Regions from separate parts of the Mycobacterium novum genome, predicted to be linked through region 1. Evidence: riboswitches for the same ligand, from Rfam matches in the RefSeq annotation. Region 1 holds a riboswitch; each other region holds the start of a gene.

Region 1 (7,895 bases):
TGACGTTGACGCCCAGGTCGTCGAAGAGCTTCTGGTGCTTGGCGAATGCGTCCTTATAGAACACCTTGATGGCGTGGCCGAACACGATCGGGTGGCTGACCTTCATCATGGTGGCCTTGACGTGCAGCGAGAACATCACGCCGGTCTTGCGGGCGTCCTCCATCTCCTGTTCGTAGAACTCGCGCAGCGCGCGCACGCTCATGAACATCGAGTCGATGATCATGCCGTCGGACAGCGCAACCTTCTCCTTGAGCACAATCGTCTTGCCGCCCTTGGTTTTCAGCTCCATCTTCACGTCACGGGCGCGGTCCAGCGTCATCGACTTCTCGCCGTGGTAGAAGTCGCCGTGGCGCATGGTGGCCACGTGGGTGCGCGACGCCTGCGACCACTCCCCCATGCTGTGCGGGTGCTTGCGGGCGTACTCCTTGACCGCCTTGGGCGCACGACGGTCGGAGTTTCCTTGGCGCAGAACCGGGTTCACGGCACTGCCCAGACACTTGGCGTAGCGGTCGTGGGTCTGGCGTTCGGCGTCGGTCTTGGGGTCGGCCGGATAGTCCGGCAACGCGAAGCCCTTGCCCTGCAGTTCCTTGATCGCGGCGACCAGCTGCGGCACCGACGCGCTGATGTTGGGCAACTTGATGATCGTGGTGTCGGGAAGTTCGGTCAGCCGCCCGAGTTCGGCCAGGTTGTTGGGCACCCGCTGCTCCTCGGTGAGAACATCGGGGAACTCCGCCAGGATGCGCGCGGCCAGCGAGATGTCACTGGATTTGACGTCGATGCCCGCGGGCTCGGTGAAGGCCTGCACGATCGGCAGGAACGAGTACGTCGCCAGCAGCGGCGCCTCGTCGGTCAGCGTGTAGATGATGGTCGGCTGGTCGGCGCACATGGCTGTTCTCCCGGCGTCAGGGTTCGTATGTCTGTTGTTCCGCGTGGTACACGGCGGCCTCAAGTATCGCGTACCGGCCAACGGCGGCCACCGGCCGGTGAGCAGGTGGCGGCACCTCCGATAGATGCGATAGGCTGCCAAGCGGTCATGAGTGCCAGCGCGAAGCCCCGGCTTGCTGGCCGGCAACCCTCCAACCGCGGTGGGGTGCCCCGGGTGATTGACCGGGTTGAGTAGCCACCGCCGGCTACGCGGCAAGCGCGGGTCCGCCACAACGGGCCCCCCGAGTAGACAGGGGAACCTGATGCGTGCCTCCTTGCGCCGATCAGACCGTTGTTGTCGTCGCTGACACCTCTCCTGCCCCAGCGACAACACTTCTCTTCAGAAAGCATCTATCTATGACCGCCGGTAACAACTGGTCGTTCGAGACCAAGCAGATCCACGTCGGCCACGCCGGTGACCCGGAAACCGGGTCACGCGCCCTGCCGATCTACCAGACCACCTCGTACCTGTTCAGCGACACCGACGAGGCCGCGGCCCGCTTCGCGCTGGCCGAGCCGGGCAACATCTACACCCGGCTGACCAACCCCACCAACGCCGTCATCGAGGAACGCATCGCCGCGCTCGAGGGCGGGGTGGGCGCCACCTTGCTGTCGGCCGGCCAGGCCGCCAGCACGTTCGCGATCTTCAACCTCGCCGGCACCGGCGACCACATCGTGGCCAGCCCGCGACTGTACGGCGGCACCTACAACCTGTTCCGCTACTCGCTGCCCAAGCTGGGCATCGAGGTCAGCTTCGTCGAGGACCCCGACAACCTGGAGTCCTGGGCCGCGGCGGTCCAGCCGAACACCAAGGCGTTCTACGCCGAGAGCATCTCCAACCCCAAGATCGACATCCTCGACACCCCGGGTGTCTCGGCGGTGGCGCACGAGCACGGCGTGCCGCTGATCGTCGACAACACCATCGCCACCCCGTACCTGATCCAGCCGATCAGCCAGGGCGCCGACATCGTGGTGCACTCGGCCACCAAGTACCTGGGCGGCCACGGCACCGCGATCGCCGGCGTGATCGTCGACGGCGGCAACTTCGACTGGACCCAGGGTCGCCACCCCGGGTTCACCACCCCCGACCCCAGCTACAACGGCCTGGTCTACGCCGACCTGGGCCCGCCGGCCTACGCGATCAAGATCCGTGCCCAGCTGATGCGCGACTACGGGTCGGTGGCCTCGCCGTTCAACGCCTTCCTGATCGCCCAGGGCCTGGAAACGCTGAGCCTGCGGGTCGAGCGTCACGTCGCCAACGCCCAGCGGGTCGCGGAATTCCTGGCCGCCCGCGACGACGTGCTGAGCGTCAACTACGCCGGGCTGCCCAGCTCACCGTGGTACGAGCGGGCCCAGCAGCTCGCCCCGAAGGGGGTCGGCGGGGTGCTCTCGTTCGAGGTGGCCGGCGGTATCGAGGCCGGCAAGGCATTCGTCAACGCGCTGCAGCTGCACAGCCACGTCGCCAACATCGGTGACGTGCGCTCGCTGGTGATCCACCCCGCGTCCACCACCCACAGCCAGCTCTCCGGAGACGAATTGCTGTCCACCGGCGTCACCCCGGGCCTGGTCCGGCTGGCGGTCGGCATCGAAGGCATCGATGACATCTTGGCCGACCTGGAACTCGGGTTCGCCGCAGCCGCAACACAGCTCGGCGAATCGTCTGCGCTGGCGGCTCGTTGAGGCGGTTGTCAAAGAGGCCACGGTGACGATTTCGGAATTCTCGACCCACGTGCTGCCCGCCGAGGGAGAGACCGGCACGGTCGGCATCGGCCCGCTGCGCTTGGAGAGCGGAGCGGTGCTCGATGACGTCCATATCGCCGTGCAGCGCTGGGGCAAGCTGTCGCCGCGTCGCGACAACGTCGTCATGGTGCTGCACGCGCTGACCGGGGACTCCCATGTCACCGGGCCGGCCGGGCCCGGACATCCCACCGCGGGCTGGTGGGACGGGATCGTCGGGCCCGGCGCCCCGATCGACACCTCCCGCTGGTGCGCGGTGGCCACCAACGCCCTGGGCGGCTGCCGCGGATCGACCGGCCCGGGTTCGCTGGCCCGCGACGGGAAACCCTGGGGCTCACGGTTTCCCGCCATCTCGATTCGCGATCAGGTGGAAGCCGACATCGCCGCCCTGGCCGCGCTCGGCATCACCGAGGTGGCCGCGGTGGTGGGCGGTTCGATGGGCGGCGCCCGCGGGCTGGAGTGGATGATCGGCCACCCGGACCGGGTGCGCGCCGGCCTGCTGCTGGCCGTCGGCGCCCGGGCGACCGCCGACCAGATCGGCACCCAGAGCACCCAGATCGCCGCGATCAAGGCCGACCCGGACTGGTGCGGCGGCGACTACCACGGCACCGGCCGCAGTCCCGAGAGCGGGCTGGCGATCGCCCGGCGCATCGCGCACCTGACCTACCGCGGCGAGGCCGAACTCGACCGGCGATTCGGCAACAGAGCGCAGGCCGAGGAAGACCCAGCGGACCCGCGTTACGCGGTGGAGAGCTACCTGGGCCACCAGGGCGGCAAGCTGGTGGCGCGGTTCGACGCCGGCAGTTACGTCACGCTGACCGAATCGCTGTCCGGCTTCGACGTGGGCCGCGGCAGGGGCGGGGTCGCCGCCGCCCTGCGCGACTGCCCGGTACCGGCCGTGGTCGCCGGGATCACCTCCGACCGGCTGTATCCGCTGCGCCTGCAGGCCGAGCTGGCCGAGCTGCTACCCGGCTGCGCGCGCCTGCAAGTGGTCGAGTCCGACTACGGCCACGACGGCTTCCTGCTGGAGACCGACCGCGTCGGAGAATTGATCCGCCAGACCCTGGACTTGGCGGACTCGGCGGGGGTGCACCGGCGGTGAACCGGTCGCGGCAGCCCCGGCACGATCGATCGCTGTCGTTCGGCTCGCAGGCGGCCGCCTACGAACGGGGCCGCCCGTCCTACCCGCCGGAGGCGATCGACTGGCTGCTGCCACCGGACGCCGCCGACGTGCTGGATCTGGGTGCCGGCACCGGCAAGCTCACCACCCGGCTGGTCGAGCGCGGCCTGAACGTGGTGGCCGTCGACCCGATCGCCGAGATGCTCGAAGTGCTGCAGACCTCGCTGCCGCAGACCCCGGCCCTGCTGGGCACCGCCGAGCAGATCCCGCTGCCCGATGACAGCGTCGACGCCGTGCTGGTGGCGCAGGCCTGGCACTGGTTCGACCCGGCACGGGCCATCCCCGAGCTGATCCGGGTGCTGCGCCCGGGCGGCCGGCTGGGCCTGGTGTGGAACACCCGCGACGAGCGGCTGGGCTGGGTCAAGGAACTCGGCGAGATCATCGGCCGCGAAGACGCCCGCGACGCCGTCGACGGCGGCGTGACACTGCCGGCGCCGTTCGGTGCGATCGAACACCACCAGCTGGAGTGGACCAACTACCTGACTCCCCAGGCGCTGATCGACCTGGTCGCCTCCCGCAGCTACTGCATCACCTCACCGGACGCAGTGCGCACCAAGACGCTGGATCAGGTCCGCCACCTGCTGGCCACCCATCCGGCGCTGGTCGGTTCGACCGGGCTGGCGCTGCCCTACATCACGGTGTGCGTGCGGGCCACGCTGGACCCGTCGTAGGCAAACCGTGACCCGGCCGACTCGTCGGCGTTATCCCTTTGATGCAGAATTTCAACCACCAGTCCCCGTGCCGCTCGGCGCCGGGCAGATAGACGGGGGAGATAATGCGACGCTTCGTGGCCCTGACCGGCCTGGGGATATGTGCCGGCCTGATCGGCGCCGCGGCGCCGGCGCAGGCGAGTCCGATCGACACCTCGTTCTTGTCCGATCTTGCCGGGGCGGGCGTGCCCGTCGGTGACCCGGCCGCGACCGCGGAGCTGGGCCAGTCCGTCTGCCCGATGCTGACCGAGCCGGCCGGCACCGCGGCCTCGGTGGCCTCCCCGGTCACCGCACTGGGCGGCGGGCCCGCCATGTCGCCGGAGATGGCGCAGCTGTTCACCGAGATCGCGGTGCAGGCCTATTGCCCGCAGATGCTGGCGCAGCTGGCCAGCGGCCAGCTTCCGGAACTGCCGCAGATCCCGGGGATGTCGGTCGGCATCCCCGGTCTGACCGGGGGCATCCCGGCGATTCCGGCGATTCCGGTCATCCCCGCCGCCTAACTGGTTCCCAGCGGGTCGACGGTCGCGGCGATATAGACCATCGCCGTGGCGGCCGTCGTCATCGTCGCGAAGTCCAGTCCCCGGTCCCGCAGCACCAGCAGCCCGGCCCGCTCCTCGGACAACACCAGCCGCAGCGCGGCGGCCACCGCGGTGCCGATCCCGATCAGCAGGGCGCCGCGACGCCAGAAGTTCGCGCCGGCCAACACGAACGCCGCCACGAAGATCAGCCCGACCAGCATGATCGGCCACTGGGCGGCGACCAGCCGGCGGACGTCCGCGCGCGTCACAGTCCGCTCTCGACCCGCTCGACGACGTTGGTCAGCAGGAAGGCCCGGGTCAGCGGGCCGACCCCGCCGGGGTTGGGCGACACGTGACCGGCCACCTCCCACACGTCCGGATGCACGTCGCCGACCAGTCCGGCATCGGTGCGGCTGACGCCGACGTCGACGACGGCCGCCCCGGGACGCACCATGTCCGCGGTGAGCAGATGCGGCACCCCGACACCGGCGACGATGATGTCGGCCTGGCGAGTGAGCTCCGGCAGGTTGCGGGTTCCGGTGTGACACAACGTCACCGTGGCGTTCTCCGACCGGCGGGTCAGCAGCAGGCCCAGCGGGCGCCCGACGGTCACCCCGCGGCCGATCACCACCACGTGGGCGCCGGCGATCGGCACGTCGTAGCGGCGCAGCAGGTGCACGATCCCGCGCGGCGTGCACGGCAGCGCCGCCGGGGTTCCCAGCACCAGCCGGCCCAGGTTCGTCGGGTGCAGCCCGTCGGCGTCCTTGGCCGGGTCGACGCGTTCCAGCGCGGCGTTCTCGTCGAGATGGCGGGGCAGCGGCAGCTGCACGATGTAACCGGTGCACTCCGGGTTGGCGTTGAGCTCGTCGATGGTGTCGTCGAGCTGCGCCGCGCTGACGTCGGCCGGCAGGTCGCGGCGGAGCGAGGTGATGCCGACCTTGGCGCAGTCGGCGTGCTTGCCGCGCACGTAGGCGTGCGAGCCCGGGTCGTCGCCGACCAAAATGGTGCCCAGCCCCGGAATGCGGCCCGCCCGGGCGAGGTTGTCCACCCGGGCTTTGAGGTCGACGAAGATCTCGTCGCGCGTGGCCTTGCCGTCCAACGTGATCGCACCCACGCCGGACATTGTGACATTCCCCGCCGGATCCGACGTCACCGTCGGGGTTAAGCTCCGGGAATGCCTGCTGCTCCCGACGTCTTCAGTCCGGCCAAGCTCGGCCCGATCACGCTGCGCAATCGGGTCATCAAGGCCGCCACCTTCGAGAACCGCACCCCCGACGCGCTGGTCTCCGACGACCTGATCACCTACCACCGGCTGCCGGCCGCCGGCGGGGTGGGCATGACCACCGTCGCCTACTGCGCGGTCTCCCGCGGCGGCCGCACCTCCGACGACGGACTGTGGATGCGCCCGGAGGCCCTGCCCGGGCTGCGCCGGCTCACCGAGGCCGTACACGCCGAGGGTGCGGCGGTCAGCGCGCAGATCGGCCACGCCGGCCCGGTCGCCGACGCCCGCTCCAACAAGGCCCGCGCGCTGGCGCCGGTACGGTTCTTCAACCCGATCGGCATGAGGTTCGCCAAGAAGGCCACCCGCGACGACATCGACGCAGTCATCGCCCAGCACGCCGACGCCGCCCGCTGCGCCGTCGACGCCGGCTTCGACGCCGTCGAGATCCACCTCGGTCACAACTATCTGGCCAGCTCGTTCCTGTCGCCGCTGATCAACCGCCGCTCCGACGAGTTCGGCGGCTCGCTGGGCAACCGGGCCAAGGTGGCCCGCGGAATCGTGCAGGCGGTCCGCCAGGCCGTCGAGAAGGACGGCGCCGGCCAGATCGCCGTGACGGCGAAGCTCAACATGTCCGACGGGGTGCGCGGCGGCATCAGCCTGGACGAGTCGCTGACCACCGCCAAGTGGCTGCAGGACGACGGCGGCCTGGACGCCCTCGAGCTGACCGCCGGCAGCTCGCTGGTCAACCCGATGTACCTGTTCCGCGGGCATGCCCCGGTCAAGGAGTTCGCGAACGTCTTCCCGCCCCCGTTGCGCTGGGGCATGCGGATGACGGGCAACAAGTTCCTGCGCGAGTACCCGTACCACGACGCCTATCTGCTGGACGACGCCCGGCTGTTCCGCGCCGAGCTGTCGCTGCCGCTGATCCTGTTGGGGGGCATCACCAACCGAGAGACCATGGATCAGGCGATGGCCGAGGGCTTCGAGTTCGTCGCGATGGCCCGGGCGCTGCTGGCCGAACCGGACCTGGTCAACCGGATCGCGGCCGAGCCGGCGACGGTGTCGGAATGCATCCACTGCAACCAGTGCATGCCCACGATCTATGAGCGCACCCACTGCGTTGTCACCGGCGCCCCGGACGTCCTGCGCTGAGGATCCGCGCCGACTCGCGGCGCGCGGACCGGCGGTCACTTCTGTCCGCCCGATACAGTTGATCCGATGAGTCACCCTGCTCCGCCGGTGCTGACCGTGCGCTATGACGGGTCGCAAGGCACATTCTCCGCAGGCCACGACGTGGTCATCGGGCGTGACCTGCGCGCCGACATCCGTATCCCGCATCCACTGGTCTCCCGCGCGCACCTGCTGCTGCGCTTCGAGCAGGGCAGATGGCTCGGAATCGACAACGGCTCGCTGAACGGCATTTACGTCAACGGCCAGCGGGTGCCGATGGTCGACATCCGCGACGGCCAGTGTGTCAACCTGGGCAACCCGGACGGCCCGCGACTGTCCTTCGAGGTCGGGCGGCACCAGGGCCAGGCCGGCAGGCCGCCGCAGACCGTCTCGATCCAGGTGCCGCAGCCGGGCCAGCCAGGAATCGCACGCCC
Region 2 (7,895 bases), 1.8 Mb from region 1:
TGGAGTATGCCCTGACGGGTTCGAGCTACCGGTGGGACAACAAGAAGGGGCAGCACTGGGAAACCTCCTGGCGGAACCTGCATATGGGCGAGCCGGCGGCGATCGCCATCGACTTCGCCATGGAACCCGACGATGCGCGCGGCGGAACCACCGCCACCGTCGGCGTCGACTGGGCGACGGGGGCAGAGCTGCACGGTGCCCGCCGGTGGTCGCAGATCAAAGGGCAAAAGCGTGAGCCGGTCACCGCGCTCGGCTGGGACCAGGCGCTCGAGACCCACCGTCCGCTCATGTCCTACGACGAGCTCGGCGGCCGTCTGGAGGACTCACCGTCGGCGCTCTACGACTCCCTCAACCGCCTCCTCGGACTGGACCTGATCGCCGACGCCGACAACCGGCTCAAGGACGCCGAGAAACAGCTAAGCGGGCCACGCAAGGCCGCCAACGAGGCACGGACCCAACTGCGCAAGACCCTGGACAGCTCGTCGGACCCCCGTGCGGCGCAGGTCAAGAAACTGACCGCGCGCACGCCCTACGACCTCGAGGCGATCACGGCGACGACGCTGGGCACCAACACCGCGCAGGCGGCCACCATCGCACAGCTGCGGTCACTGGCCGCACTGATCGTCCCCGAGCCGGTCAAAGCCACCGAGGTGGCAGGCGAGCTGCGGGCTGCGATCGATGACCATGTGGCCGGGGCCGATGCCGCAATGAAGGTGATGACCGCACGGGCGGCCCTGCTGCGCGAGGCGCTGCATCTGCACGCCGACATCGGTGACGGCGTCTGCCCGGTCTGCGAGACCGGAACTATCGACGCCGCCTGGCGGACGGCAGCCAAGGAACGGCTGAAGGAAGCCGACGCGAGCACCATCAAATATCAGGCGATGGCGCAGCGGTTGGCGCGGGCGCGATCGGCGGCCGACGGATTCTTTGGAACCGTCACGAGCCAACCCCCGATCGAGGGAGTCGACCTGCCCGCGCTGTCGGCCTTCAACGATGCACTGGCGAGTGCGCGGTCAGCGCCCGACAGCTTGTCCGACCTGCCGACCCACCTGGAGGTGGCGGCGTTGGACGTGGCTGAGGCCGCGTCCGCGCTGCGGGCCGAGGCCGCCCAGCGTGCCGCCGAGCTGGAGGACGCTTGGGCGCCGATCGCCCGCACGATCGCGGCGTGGGTCGAGCTGGAGACCGCGGCCCGCAACGACGATGACCGCCTCGATCGTGTGAAGGCGGCGCTGAAATGGTTGCGCGCCAATGCCGAAACGCTGCGGGACCGGCGCCTGGCCCCGATGGTGGGCCAAGCTCAGCACATCTGGGGCCGGATGCGCCATGAGAGCAACGTCGACCTGGGCAGCATCACCCTGGAGGGATCGGCCACCCGCCGCCGCGCCGTCATCGACGGGACCGTGGACGGGGTACCGGCCGGAGCCCTGTCGGTGATGAGCCAGGGCGAACTGCACGCACTCGCGCTGGCGTTGTTCATCCCGCGAGCGACCACCGCGGCCAGCCCGTTCCGGTTTATCGTGCTTGACGACCCGATCCAGGCGATGGACCCAGCCAAGATCAGCGGGTTCCTCGACGTGTTGATTGAGCTTGCGAAGACCCGTCAGGTGATCGTTTTCTCCCACGATGACCGGCTGCCGGCGGCCATCCGCGCCCGCTCGGTGCCCGCCCAGCTGCTCGACGTCACCCGAGAGCATCAGTCGGTGGTCGTGGTGAAGGAGAACGACCTGCCGGCCGAGCGGTACGTCGCTGATGCCGAAGCGGTGATCTTCGATGAGGACCTGGATGACCTGATCAAGCGGAAGGCGGCACCCGGCCTGTTCCGCATGGCGATCGAGGCCGCCGCGCACCAGCGGTTTTTCAGCGACCGGGCCAAGGCCGGCGTGGCCTACCACGAGTCCGATGCCGAGTGGGAGAAGGCGATGACGACCCAGAGTCGGGTGGCGCTGGCGCTGACCGGGGACGCCTCAGGCGATGTGTCCGGCTGGAAAGCCTATCGGCCACACCGCTTCCCGACGATAGCCATCTGCGCTTCGGGCGTCCACAAGGGCGCCGCGCTCGACCGCAACAGCGTCGCGGATCTCCGCAAGACGGTGCGCGATATCGTGGAGAACCGTTGACCACCACCGGCGAACTACTGCTCGCGCGGGCCGACGCACTGCTGGACTCCCCGGACGGCGCGGCAGTGGGCAACTCCGCGCGCCTCGCGGCATTCCTGGCACGCCAGGCGGTGGAGGAGCTGATCGACGCCCGCTGCGCGGTGCTGTGCGGGGGGCAGGCGGTGGTCGGGACGCAGAAGGCGAAACTCGCCGTACTTAAGTCGCTCGACACCACGCCGGCCGGCGGAGTCCTCATCGACGCCTGGCACCAGCTGAGCGGCTTCTGCCACCAACACGCCTACCAGCTTTCGCCGACGGTGGGAGAGGTTCGGGTGTTGTGCGCGGCGGTTCGGGACGCATACTTCAGCGGGATACGGTCGGGGACGGTGCCTGCTGCAGGAGACACAGCTGGCACATGACAGCGGCACTCATGTGCTCGCGCCAGCACCATGACCCCTTTCGACGTATTCCACCACCGCATTCAGCGTCGCGATCAACCGCATGTCCTCCACGTTGCGTGCGCGGGCGTTCAGCAGCTCCTCGGTGCACACCAGATATGCCAGGCACCGGGCTCGGCTGATCGCGACGTTGAGCCGGTTGCGGGAGAACAGAAAGTCGGCGCCTCGGGAGATGTCCTCCCCGGTGGAGGTGGTCATTGAGAAGAACACCACCGCCGCCTCACCGCCCTGAAACTTGTCGACGGTGCCGACCGCCACACCACGGGTCGACGCGTCGGCATCGAGCCGGTCTCGAATCATCCGCACCTGATGGTTGAAGGGTGCGACCACCATGAAATCTGAGACTGTCAGCGGGTTTTCGTCGCCGTCCTCGTCGGTCCAGATGGTGCCGACCAGCCGAGCGATCTCGGCCGCGATCAGCTCTGCCTCCTGCTCCGAGGATGTGCTGTTGCCGCGGTGCTCGGCCCGCAGCCAGCGCAGTCCGGTTCCGGCCACCGTGTTCTGCTGCTCGCAGCTCGAATCATGGCCGAGTTGGCCGGCATAGATCTCCTCGGAGATGAACCGGCACACGTCAGGGTGCATGCGGTAGGTCTTCGACAAGAAGACACCACGATCGCGGGGCATGATCGCGGCCTCGCCGAGGATGTGTTCCAGTACGCTGCGCCCGCTGTCGTTGGGGTGGCTGGCCTGGGCGACCTGCGACAGTTGCAGCGGATCACCGAGCAGAACGACATTGCGCGCCGACAATGATGCCGCAAGGGCGTCGGCCAGCGACACTTGGCCGGCTTCATCGATCAACAACACATCGACGGGGGAGTTGCGCATCTCCTTCGAACCGAAGAGCCACGTCGTACCGGCGACGAGGTTTACATCGCGCCGGGCGCACTTGGTTTTGCTGCCGGCCGTGGTGCCGTCAGGAACCCATGTCGAACCGCTCTTCGGCTTCTTCACCGCGTTGAGCTTGTCGATATCGCCGTTGTCGCGGAACAGCTCCACCACCTTCTTCAGCAGGTGGTCGACTGCGTGGTGCGTCGTCGCGGTAACCCCGACGCGTCGTCCCTCCAGTATCAACGTGCGAATGAGACGCGCTGCGCTGTAAGTCTTTCCCGCGCCCGGAGGGCCCTGGATCGCGACGAAGCTGTTGTCGAGTTTGGTCACCCAGCGCCTCATGTCGGCCAGATCGTCGGTGAAAAGACCACCGAGCGGCCCGGCACCGTCGGTGAAGCACGGTAGCTCGCGGCGCAGCAGCGCCATTGTCACCGGGTTGGTGTCGGCACCGTCGAGCAGCTGGGCGGCAAAGCCCGAGAGTGCCTCGCGCTTCGGTTCCGGACCGATCCAGTCGTGCAGGAGCACCACACTGGGCGGCAGAATCCCGGCTTCCCGCACCTTCGTGCCCCACTGCAGGTCGAGAAGGTGGTTCCTGCGGTCGAGGTTCTCAATCGCGCAAGAGAACCGTTGGCCTTCGGCGTCGACGAACATGACACTTCCGCCGTCGTAGGGGAAACGGTGGAGCGATTGCGGGGGGAAGACGAAGCGCAGCCCCGGGGTGATCGGCTTCCCGGTCTTGCCCAGCCGCTCGACCTCGCCGACGTACTGTAGTTCTGTCAGAGCTTCGGGGTCGTCCCGTAGGGCGGTGGTGTCGCCCTGCAGCTTGGCCATCTTCGGCCCGATGTAGGCGAACCATTCTCGGCGCCAGTATCCGAGCAGATCACCGAGAAGGTACTCGGAAGTATCGGCGGGGAAGGCGTGCAACTGCTCTACGTGCACGTCGAGTTCCGGCAACCCGGGGTCCGGTTCGAGGACGCTTTCGCGCCACGCCAACTCAGCCGGACGGTGCTGTACCAACCAATCTCGTAGCGCCATCGTCGCTCGCACATCGTCTTCGTTGTAGACGGCGATGCGGTCCAATCGGGCTTGGCCGCCGTGTTTCATGAATTCTTCGTATTGCAGTACCGCGCCGGCGCCCTTGTCGATGTCGTGGCTGCGTTGAAAGTCGGTGAGCCGCTCCAGGGCTTTGAGGCCGTAGGATTCGGTGCCGACCTGGATACTGTTGCGGGCCACCAGCAGAAGGTCCACGAACAAGCCGGTCTCGATCAGTTCCGCCAACGCCCGCTGCGCGACGTTGTGCTTCTCGGCGAGCGTTACCAGCGACGATCGTTCGGTGTGGTTGTAGTGGTAGACGTGCATCTCGGGGAAGGCCGCCCGCCGCCGCGCGAGGTAGTCGATCAGCTCGGCTGCTGCCGCGGCTTCCGCCTCGAGATCGTGCGCCCACCACCTGCGGTAGTGCCACTGCCCGTCTCTGTCGCGTTCCAGCAGACCGAACAGGAAGAACAGCCCCGTCTCGACCCGCCAGAACGGGTGGCCCTCGAAGTCGAGGAACACATCGCCGTCGTCGGGGCGGGGCAGTTCCTCGAACCCGCGCCCCCACACCGGATCTTCGCCGGGCTCGATGAGCCGGAATGGGGGTGCCTCGTACTCGGCCAGCAACGCTGCTTGAAGCTGCAGCTTCGCCTGCTCGGTCAACCGCTGCAGCCGCCGTGGACCCATTCCCGCCACAGCCGTCTGGGCCCGTGCCAGCGCGGTGATGTTGGTGATGCCGGCGGCCTCGAAGGCCGCGGTATCCGGTGTGCGAATCCCGGCCACCAGGCTCAGCGCACCCTCGTCGCGCCACTGCTGATCGCAGAGCGTTCTGAACTCGCAGAAATCGCAGTACGCGCAAGGCCTCGGAACAGTACCGGCTTCGGGTCCGCCCGCCAGCGTCTCGGTCAGCTGCTTGCGCAATCGGCGCCAGTAGGGGCTGAAATCATTGACCCGCAGCGTCTCGGTCTTCCCCGAGCCCAACCACAGGTGCATGTGCTCGGGACGCACCCCGGTGAGTGCTTCCAACGCGTCGGCGTAGAAACAGAGCTGCAACACGTGGCCGGGCTTGGCTTCGGCGCGAGCAAGTTTGGCGTCCACCGGCTCGTACCCGCCGTCGGCGGTGCGCACCAGGAAATCGGCGATGCCGCGCACCCCGTCGTGGATCAACGGCATCTGATAGATGATGTCCCATCCGTCGTCGAACGGGTTGCCGGTGCGGGCCACCCACGCCTCGAACGTCTCGCCCTCGCGCCGACCGGGAACCCTGAGAACAGATATGTCCCCGGACTCGCGCCTCTCCAGACACTGCTGTTCATGCTGTAGCCCCTTGTCGAGCAATAGTCTCGCGAACTCCCCGAAGGTCGACTTCGGTTCCGGCAGCGTTCCGGCGTCGACCTGGTTGCGCAGCGTCAGATAGTGCGCGCAATCCAGCCAGGCGGTGATCTTGGACGGGGTCAGCAGATGTTCGGTTGGAATCAGGTCAGCCACCGCGTGATCCTCCCTGCGCGTTGTCGTGCCGGTGATAGAACGGCGCCGGATATACCGGCTCGTCAGGTGCGCATGTCCCGTGCGTCGGGTCGTAGTAGCCCCCCGAACAGGGGGCCAGCGGGATCACGATGCCGGTAATCACTGTGTTGGTCACGTTGCCGGCGCCTCTTGCTGACCGTCGGTGCGAGCCGCGTCGGTTTCCTCGGCTTCTCGCGGCGAACGGACGCCCACCTGGAATCCGGTCTTGGGCGTCGAACTGAAGGGATCGACCCAAGTTCGCAGTCCCGCCAACGCGTTTGAGAAGGCGATCGATGCGAACGAGGCATTTCTGCTTCTTTCGAAGACGCGTTGGCCGACTGTCCGGGCCGCTGCATCGATGACGTCACCATCTACATCGACGTCGGCTGACATCCTCATCGCATAGGCCGCTTTGCGGGCGGGGTTGCTTGTATCGCCGTTCATGAACCCACTTCTGGCCAGCACCGCCACCGAACTCGCGGGGCCGCTGCCGCTGAGGCGCAACTCGCGCGGATCATCTTGGTGCTCACGGAGCACCTGCACCGTCTGCGCGGCAGCCTGATTGATCTTCTCTCGCGGAACTGGGACGCTCGCACCATCGTCGTCGCTCCACGACAACGGACCCACGCTGAATCGGGCCAGACCCGCGGGATCGCACCGGAACTCCACGAGCGGAGGCATTACCGCCGATCTCAGGGAGATGGTGAAGACATCCCTGGGGTGCACCATGCCCGCGACGTACGTCGCGATAAAGGTCTGGAACGACCGCCACTGGTCGTCGAGGGTGTACTCACTCATGACAATGCCTCCCCGTACGAATCGCACTGCGCATCTGCACTCGGACGTTCCGGCGCATCGTTAGGGGCCATGGAGATCTCCAAGTTCCGAGCCTCCGCTCGGGAGGCGCTCTTATCCACACCGGTTGGTGCGGACCGCTTCGTCATCCGAGCCACCCACGAGCGTGGGGTTGGCGTGCCGTCCAGTCGGAGCTTCGCGACGGCAACTCATGAAGCCACTTCAGGATAGCGGGGCACGCCGACAACGGCGCGGTTATGAGGTCCGGCGGACAAGATCCCTTGTATTGCTTGGACACCAGGCTGCAATAGAGCGCGCCGTCGGTAGCCCGCCAGGGCACAGCGAGGCCGAGTAGACGGCATCAACGATTCGGCGAATCGCCCACCTCATCGCCTGTCGGTCGTGCTCACCCAGGCGTTGTGGCTGTCTTTGGTGAAACCGATCAGTCGCGCGAACCGGTCATGAAAGGCCCAGCGCGGGTGTGCGCACGACGCCCTGACATGTCACAGCCTCCCGTTACCGTGGAGGCGGCTCAGGAGTGGACGGCTGATCGGGGACCTGACCCGATGCCTCGGCAACCGCGCGGCCACCGACGGTGCCCCCGGGGCAAGAGCCGGCACACCGCGCGTGCAAGTGGTGGGCGCCCGTCCGCGGCGCCGCCGGAAGGGTGAACGATGACCGATAGTGGGACCGCGGCGGCAAGTGCTGGCGGTTGGGATTTCCCTACCCTGGCCTACCTCTGGGACGCGCCGAGCCGCGCCATCGTCGCCGGCGCCGACAAACTCGAGGCGCTCTCCGACGTTGAGCGAGAACAATCCGTGGCGGCGCTGAGCCAGCGGGTGGGACTGCTGGCCGGCGTCCTCGATGACCGCGACTTGATGTTGATCGCGGCCGTTGCGGTCGACGACGTTTACAAATCCTGCTTCCAGGAACTCTTTTGGGGGCAGAGCGTCGCCGACTACCTGGCTGCGACCGCCGGCGTCGTCGTTCAGGAGTTGGAACGACGCGGTGTCGCGTTGCACTACGTGATCAGCAATGCGCTTGGGGATGCTGACCTGCATGGCATGCTTACCGGCCTGCCGGCGGTCTTCTCGGCCGCTGGGCTGTTCGTGGTCGGTCCGCAGGTGGTGGCGCTGTACCTCATGGAGCAAAGCGGCCAACCGCGCGACGTCGATGCCAT
Region 3 (7,895 bases), 1.7 Mb from region 1:
ATCGGGCGGGCCTGGCGGATCGCGGCGGCCTCGGCGGACTTTCCGGCCGATGCCCCCGATCCCGCACCGGGCGGGGCCGAGCCCACCGCGCAGACGTTCACCTTTCCCGACGGATGGCATGCCGGCGGATACCTGTCGGCGATCGACTGGTGTTTTCTGGACGGCGGTTTCGCCGGGTACGGCCCGGCCCGGGCCTGGGCGCGCCCGAACGTGGCGCTGGTCGCCGGCGAGGCGATGACGCCTTGGCAGCGGGTGCTGACAGTGGGGGATTCCGGCAGCGGGATCAGCGCTTGCGCCCCGCCGGCCGAGCACCCGGCGATCAACTGCGACTTCACCGTGGTGTTGCACCGAGATCCGGTGGGGCACTGGGTCGGAATGGACTCGCGCACCCTGGTCACGCCCGGGCAGGGGGCGTTCACCCAGACGACGGTCTTCGATCCCGCCGGGCCGGCGGGCCTGGCGACGCAGACGCTGGTGGTCTGAGCTTTCCGGCACTGATCAGAGCAGGTGGCCGACGATGACGAAGGCCGCCAACCCGAACATCGTCGCGTTGACCAGAACGCTCCACGGCTCATGCAGCCGCGAATGTGCCCAGGCGGCGCCGATCATCACCACGCACAACCCCAGCGCGGCCAGCGGCGTCAACACCGTCCCGATCCCGGTCAGCCCCGGCGCCACGAGTCCGACCGCCGCCAGCAGCTCCATCGCCGCGGTGAAGCGCACCACCGGCATCGGAAACATCGCCACCCCGGTCTGGCCGGTGGCGATCAAGCGATCGCGCGCCATGGTCAGTTTGGCGGCCCCCGACGCGGCGAATACCGCGGCCAAGGTCAGTTGGGCGGCCCACAGTGCAGTGTTCATGGTTTCGGTCCTTCCCGTATGAGGTGTCTCTACGTAGGACGGACGGAGGCTGCCGTGTGTGACGATCCGGCGGTGTCACATTCGGTGCCGCGGGATCGTCTACAAGGCATGAGCGACTACCAGAGCCCGGTTGGGCTCTCCCAACATCGCCGCGGCGCGCGGACACGCGTATGGCGCGGGCCCGCAGCTCGCGCTGGCCCGCGATTTCCGTATCTTTTCCCGCCACGCCCGGGCCGCGGTGGCCGAGCAGGCCTGCTGTCTGGCATCCGCTGAATTCGGCACACTATATGGAAAGAAGCGGGGGTGACTGAGATGACCGACAACCTGCCCTACATCGACGAGCACACGGTACGGGTGGATGCGCCGCGGCGGGCCGTGTGGCATGGATTGCGGTGGTACGTGGAGTCCCTGCTGCGCGGCGCCGAGCGCAACCCCCTTGTCGCACTGCTCGGCCCGCAACCGCGGGCCGGCTTCGACGTGGCAGAGAGCGTCGAGGAACAGCGGCTGAGTTTGACGGGGCGGCACCGCTTCTCGCGGTATCGGCTGCACTTCGAGCTGAGCGACGCGCCGGGTGGTGGCACCTGCGTGCACGCCCGGTCCTACGCGGCTTTTCCTGGGCTGCACGGGAGTGTGTATCGGGCATTGGTGATCGGGACGCGCTTACACGTTGTCGCGACGAATGACATGCTGCATGGGATACGGGCGGCGGTGGTCGGGAAGTCCCGTTGACCTGGATCGGTCAGTTCACTCCTGACCGACGCCACCGCCGCAGGATCGCCGACGTCGGTGTGCTCCGCTATGCTCGACACAGCTCACGAGTGGACGGCAGTTCGGGTACCTGGCCCGTCGTCCCGGCAACCGCGCCACCACCGCACGGTGCCCCAGGGGAAGAGCCGGCGCGCGATCAGCGCGCAAGGGGTGGATGCCCGGGTGCGGCACCGCCGGGAAGGCGATATGTCCGAACTGGACTGGGATCTGTTGCGAAAGTTGGTGGCCGAATTCGGGTTCTGGCCGGCAACCACCGATCCGGACGACATCGAACGGCACCGCCGACAATGCGCCGACGCCGACGCCCACCACCGGGCGTGGTTGCGCGCATACGGCCCGGACGGTTCTAAGCGGGCCAGGTGGAGCCACCTGTCGAAAGCGAGGCGGACGTGAAGTATGTCCGGCCTGCGTACCGTGACCGGCTCGGCCGCCTCAGCGATGCCGAGTTGCTGGCCTACGCCAGGCGCAAGTACGGGAACCCGTACCTGACCCTGGTTGCGGCAAAAGAGCTGCGCCGGCTTGAGCTCAAATATCTGCATCTCGGGGTAGCTGCTGCGCAGCGGCAGGTTGAGGTGCGAGCGGAGAGGCGTCGACAACTACGCGCCAGGCTGTGGCCTGCGAATCCGAGTGAGGCCCAATGAGTGCCGAACGGGGCTGGATCGGCGAACCTCAGCCGCAACGGGAGTGGCACAGATCGTATGCGTCAGCGCGTGCCGACAGAATCCGTGCGGCGCAAGAGCAGCGGCGGCGCGAGATCTTGCAGCAGGTAGCCGAGGGTGAGGAGCGGCGAAAGCAAGCACTGGCGCGCGAGCCCGCCGGTGAGCCGACCGTGTCGGTGCCCTCTGAAAGAATGACCCCGCGAACTACCACCAGCTCGGCGCCGCGCAGCGCGGGTAGCCCACGTCGCGATATCGCCACGGCTATCCGATCCACACCTCACACACCCTGACGGCGCAGGTACGGAAGTGGTGGATGTGGCACGAACCTGGACGGCGACCGATCTCCCCGTAGGCTGGCGGAGTGGCACCCCCGCTCCTGACCGCCGACTTCGCCCGCGAGTTCCCCGAGCTCGCGCAACCCTGGCAGGCCGCCACCCCGGCCGACCCGAAGCTGCTGGTACTCAACGAAAAGCTGGCTGCAGAACTCGGCCTCGACCCCGACTGGCTACGCAGCCCGGACGGCCTGAAGCTGTTGACCGGCACCAGCGTTCCCGACGGCGCCACCCCGGTCGCCCAGGCCTATGCCGGACACCAGTTCGGCAACTACGTCCCGCTGCTCGGCGACGGGCGCGCCCTGCTGCTCGGCGAGCTGGCCGGCGATCACCGCCGCGACATCCATCTCAAAGGCTCCGGGCGCACCCCGTTCGCCCGCGGCGGCGACGGGCTGGCCGTCGTCGGCCCGATGCTGCGCGAGTACCTGATCAGCGAAGCCATGCACGCCCTGGGCATTCCCACCACCCGCTCACTGGCTGTCGTCGCCACCGGGGCCCAAGTGCAACGTGAAACGCAGCTGCCTGGGGCGGTACTTACCCGCATTGCCGCCAGCCACCTGCGGGTGGGCAGCTTCCAGCTCGTCGCCCAGCAGGCCCGCGCCACCGGCGATCTGGGACTGCTGCGCCGGCTGGCCGAGCACGCCATCGCCCGGCATCACCCGCAGGCAGCGCAGGCCGAAAACCCTTACCTGGCACTGTTTGAAGCCGTGGTCGAGGCACAGGCGTCGCTGGTGGCGCAGTGGATGCTGGTCGGTTTCGTACATGGGGTGATGAACACCGACAACATGACGATCTCCGGGGAGACCATCGACTACGGGCCGTGCGCGTTCATGGACGCCTACGACCCGGCGACCGTGTTCAGCTCCATCGACTACGCCGGGCGTTATGCCTACGGCAACCAGCCACTGGTCGCGCAGTGGAACCTGGCCCGCTTCGCCGAGACCCTGCTGCCGCTGCTGGCCGCCACCGAGGAGCTGGCACTGTCGACGGCGGTGGAGACCCTGGAAGGGTTCATGCCGCGCTATCACGGGCACTGGTCGGCCGGGATGCTGGCCAAATTCGGGCTGACCGGCAGCGTGGAAGCGGCCGCGCTGATCGATCAGACGCTGGCACTGATGAAAGACAACGCCGTCGACTACACCTCGTTCTTCCGGAACCTGGCGCGGGCAGGCCGCGGCGACACCGCTGCGCTGCCACCGGTCTTCGATGACTGGCTGGCACGCTGGCAGGCCCTGCAACCTGACGTCGACGCGATGGATCGGGTCAACCCGGTCTACATTCCGCGCAATCACCTAGTGGAACAGGCATTGACCGCCGCGATGCGCGATGATCTCGTGCCGGTGCGCAAGCTGCTGGAGGTGCTGGCCGAGCCGTACGACGAGCGCGACGGCCTGGCCGACTACGCCGCCCCAGCACCGCCGGAATTCGGCGACTACCGGACGTTCTGCGGGACGTGAGCACTACGGTTCCGCGGTCACCAGCGTCAGCTCCCACGCGTTCAGCCACGGCTTGATCAGCTGCGCGACGGAGTAGATGTGCGGTCCGTCGCAGGTCGGCTCGGAGTAGTCGCCGTTGGACACCGCGGTGAAGATCCCGATCGCCTCGATCGCGCCGTCGGGCCGGATTCGGTAGACCGGCCCGCCGGAGTCGCCGCACTTGGCGGTCGCAGCGAACCGGATCTTGTTCTCCTCGCCGGCGACCACCGGCCCGCACATCGCGCCGCCGCTGCGGATCCCGAAATGGCAGACGGTTTCCCCGATTTCGACGCGCTCGGCCAGGCCGACCACCGGATGCCCGTCGATCTCGGAGGTCAACGGGATCTTGCCGGGACGGTCCAGGTCGATCAGTCCGATGTCGAAGTCGTTCCAGTCGTTGCCGTCGTAGATGGTTTCGGTGAAGGTGCCGACGACCGGATATTTGTAGAGCCCGCCGTGACGAATCGCCACCGCTGCGGGCCCGCCGGGCTTGTTGCAGTGCCCGGCGGATAGCAGCGCCGGCCGGTTGTCCTTGGTGTGCACCAGAAATCCTGTTGTGCAACTGATGTTGTCGGAGCCGTCGGTGGGGGTGACGTTGATGCCGATGCCGGGTCCGATCGTTTTGGCCGCCGGAATCGGGATGGGGTTGCGCACCGGGTGGGCACGACTGGCCCAGATGGTGGCCACCAGGATCGCTGCGACGACGACCGCGATGGTCACTCGGGTGATCAGGGCGCTGAGGGGACGTTTGCGGGAGGCGGCCATGTCAGGTGTGCTCCCGGGATGCTTGACGCGGTGGAATGGGTCGACTGTACCGAGGGCCTGCCAGATCGCGGCATAACCGCGATTTCGGGAGGACAATGGCGGTTAAGGGGGACGCTCGGGAAGGACGAAACGATGAGTACCTCGATTCAATCCCAAAACACCACTCGGATGTTCGCCCGGGTGGTCGGCCCGTTCTTGGCCGTCCTCTGCTTGACTGCTGCCGTGCAGGGCTCGGAGCTGTGGACGCGCCTCGCCGAGGTCGGCGACGATTGGCTCTGGTCGTGGGTGGCCGGCGCGTTCACCTTGCTGGCCGGCCTGGTGGTGATCGCCTTGCACCCGTACTGGCGCGGCGTGGCGGCGTTCAGCGTCTCCGCGCTGGGCTGGCTGACCGCGGTGAAGGGGTTCTTGCTGGTGGCGTTTCCGGCGACGGTCCTGTCGGTTCCGGCCGACTGGATGGGTGCGGTGAACCTGTGGCGGGTCGTGTATGTGGCGTTCGCGCTGCTGGGGCTGTATCTGACGTATGTCGGGTGGGCGCCGGGGGCGCGTGGGACGGCGCCGCGGGAGCACAGCGCGGAGCAGGATCTGCCGCGGGTGGCGTGACGCAGCCGGTCACCTCGGGCTCCGGTGTCGTAAGCAGCATCTAGGCTGCTGCCAACGCGACACCGGCGTCGTTGGTGTCGCCTTGCCTCAAGGAGCTCGCGGTGACCGATGCCGACCACAGCGCACAGCCGAATCAGGTGCCCTATGGCAGGCACGCCAAGCCGGAGCCGGACGATGCGGCACCGCTGACCGAACCGGCACCGGTGACCGAACCGGCACCGGTCGCATCCCCGCGTATCGAGATTCACGCGGTCACCGACCTGAGCTACCCGATGGCGCACTGCCGCATCCCGGTGATCGACCACATCGCGATCGACAACGCCGGTGAGGAACTGCGCGGTGCGGTACTACAACTCGAGGTCACTAGCGCCGGCGGCTCCCATGGCGGCCCGAAGGAGATTCACGTCGATCTGGCCGCCCACGCCCCGACCACGTTGCGCGACGTCGCCCTGCTGCTGAATGCGGCGTCGATGCTCGCCGTTGACGACCCGCGGCCGGGCGCCATCCGTGCCGTGCTGACCGATGCCGCCGGCCGGGAGCTGGCCCGTGCCGAAAAAGACGTCACGATCCTGGCCGGTAATCAGTGGAAGGCCCACCCGCTGCAGCTGGCTTTAGAGATGCTGGCCGCCCACGTTCAACCCAATTCCGCGGCCGTGACCGCCGTGATGCTCACCGTCTCCGACCGGCTGCAGGCGCTGACCGGCAGCTCGGCCCTCGACGGCTACCAGAGTGACGACCCGGTCCGCGTCGACGCCATCGCCCACGCTGTTTTTGAGGCCATGCGCGCTCAGGACATTCGCTACGCCGAACCGCCGGCCAGCTGGGGCCTGGACGGTCAGAAGGTCCGCACCCCTGCCGAGGTGCTCGAGGGCCGGCTCGGCACCTGCCTGGACACCACCTTGACGATGGCCGCGGTCTTGGAGCAGGCCGGGATCAACTCGACCATCTGGATGCTGAACGGGCATGCGTTCCTCGGCTACTGGCGGGCGGAATCCGCACTGCCCACCGTGTCGACCACCGAGGCCATCGACGTGGTCAACCTGGTCGACCTGGACCAGATCCGGTTGGTGGAGACCACTTTGCTCACCGGCGGCGCGCAAGCCGGCGATTTCGGCGCCGCGACCGCCGCCGCCCGGGCCAAGTGCCAGGCGGATCTGTCGAACATCCTGGGTATCACCGACATTCGCCGGGCGCGTGCCGGGCGGATCTATCCGCTGCCCAGCCATGCCATCGATGGGGCCGGCACCGTCACCGTCATCGAATATCAGCCGGCCGCCGGCCCGACGATCGTCCCGTACGTGCGCCCCGAGACCGTCCAGCAGGTGCCACAGGATGTCGTGCCCGAGCGGGTGCGGCAGTGGAAGAACGCGCTGCTGGATCTGAGCCTGCGTAACCGGCTGATCAACTACACCGACCGCGCCGGATTCGCCCTGGCGGTGCCCGGCCCGGCGCTGGCCCGTTTCGAAGACGCCATCAACGCCGGTGCCCGCATCGGACTGCTGGCCTCCGACGAAGTCAGCAGTGTGGATGCGGCGCGCGGCATCCGCTACGGCCGGGACCTACCCGAGGCTGAGCGCACTCTGCTGCTGGCCGACAAACACAGCGCCTACCTGGATGTCACCGAGGCGGCGTACAAAACTCGGCTGCGCAACCTGGCGTACAAGGCCAAAACCATCACCCAGGAGACCGGCGCCAACAACCTCTACCTGGCGTTCGGAATGCTCAACTGGCGCTTCGGTGATCGCGAGCTGCGCTCCCCGGTGGTGCTGGTGCCGGTGGCCCTGTCCACCACCAATCGCGGCGCTCGCTATGTGCTGTCCATCGACGAAGCCGGCATCTCCACCCCAAACTACTGCCTGATCGAAAAGCTGCGGCTCAGTTTCGGTTTGGAGATCCCGGAGCTGGCCAATCCGGCTGGGGATGCCTCCGGTATCGACCTGGCGGGCACGTTCGAGGCGGTGCGTCGCGCGATCGTCGCCGCCGGTGTACCGTTCCGGGTCGAGGAGAGCGTGCACCTGGCGATTTTGCAGTTCGCGAAATTCCCGCTGTGGAAAGACCTCGACGAATCTTGGGCGGCGCTGGCCGACAACACCCTGGTGCGCCACCTGATCGAGACCCCGCTGACCGCCTACACCGACCCGGCACCCGAACCCGACGGGGTCGACCTCAACGAGTTGCGCCCGCAGATGCCGGTGCCCGCGGACTCCTCGCAGCTGCAGGCGATCGCCGAAGCCGTCGCCGGGCGCACCTTCGTGCTGGAAGGCCCGCCGGGAACCGGCAAATCGCAGACGATCACCAACCTACTGGCGCACGCGATGGCCTCGGGGCGGCGGGTGCTGTTCGTCGCCGAGAAGAAGGCCGCCCTCGACGTGGTCAAAAAGCGTTTGGACGCGGTCGGTTTGGGTGAGCTGTCGCTGAACCTGCACGACAAATCG

Evidence for each region. Region 1 has a riboswitch for S-adenosylmethionine ahead of G6N19_RS14310 (bifunctional o-acetylhomoserine/o-acetylserine sulfhydrylase). Riboswitches for the same ligand answer to the same signal wherever they lie in the genome.
Region 2: another riboswitch for S-adenosylmethionine. It lies ahead of G6N19_RS06035 (hypothetical protein); the one in region 1 lies ahead of G6N19_RS14310 (bifunctional o-acetylhomoserine/o-acetylserine sulfhydrylase).
Region 3: another riboswitch for S-adenosylmethionine. It lies ahead of G6N19_RS06120 (hypothetical protein); the one in region 1 lies ahead of G6N19_RS14310 (bifunctional o-acetylhomoserine/o-acetylserine sulfhydrylase).

The regions. Positions count from the first base shown of each region.
Region 1 covers NZ_AP022562.1:3,083,636-3,091,530, reverse strand. Annotated here, with positions in the region: gene G6N19_RS14315 (NADP-dependent isocitrate dehydrogenase) at 1-886, opposite strand, end outside; SAM riboswitch class IV at 1,030-1,150, shown strand; gene G6N19_RS14310 (bifunctional o-acetylhomoserine/o-acetylserine sulfhydrylase) at 1,282-2,604, shown strand; gene metX (homoserine O-acetyltransferase MetX) at 2,627-3,763, shown strand; gene G6N19_RS14300 (class I SAM-dependent methyltransferase) at 3,760-4,512, shown strand; gene G6N19_RS14295 (DUF732 domain-containing protein) at 4,617-5,051, shown strand; gene G6N19_RS14290 (DUF3017 domain-containing protein) at 5,048-5,290, opposite strand; gene G6N19_RS14285 (bifunctional methylenetetrahydrofolate dehydrogenase/methenyltetrahydrofolate cyclohydrolase) at 5,335-6,183, opposite strand; gene G6N19_RS14280 (NADH:flavin oxidoreductase) at 6,244-7,443, shown strand; gene G6N19_RS14275 (ATP-binding cassette domain-containing protein) at 7,510-7,895, shown strand, end outside.
Region 2 covers NZ_AP022562.1:1,312,953-1,320,847, reverse strand. Annotated here, with positions in the region: gene G6N19_RS06050 (AAA family ATPase) at 1-2,117, shown strand, start outside; gene G6N19_RS06045 (hypothetical protein) at 2,114-2,515, shown strand; gene G6N19_RS06040 (TM0106 family RecB-like putative nuclease) at 2,525-5,902, opposite strand; gene G6N19_RS06035 (hypothetical protein) at 6,053-6,718, opposite strand; SAM riboswitch class IV at 6,821-6,932, opposite strand; gene G6N19_RS06030 (hypothetical protein) at 7,390-7,895, shown strand, end outside.
Region 3 covers NZ_AP022562.1:1,339,588-1,347,482, reverse strand. Annotated here, with positions in the region: gene G6N19_RS06135 (thioesterase family protein) at 1-483, shown strand, start outside; gene G6N19_RS06130 (DoxX family protein) at 499-861, opposite strand; gene G6N19_RS06125 (hypothetical protein) at 1,174-1,590, shown strand; SAM riboswitch class IV at 1,672-1,785, shown strand; gene G6N19_RS06120 (hypothetical protein) at 1,816-2,022, shown strand; gene G6N19_RS06115 (protein adenylyltransferase SelO) at 2,650-4,077, shown strand; gene G6N19_RS06110 (chymotrypsin family serine protease) at 4,081-4,860, opposite strand; gene G6N19_RS06105 (hypothetical protein) at 4,993-5,460, shown strand; gene G6N19_RS06100 (DUF3320 domain-containing protein) at 5,562-7,895, shown strand, end outside.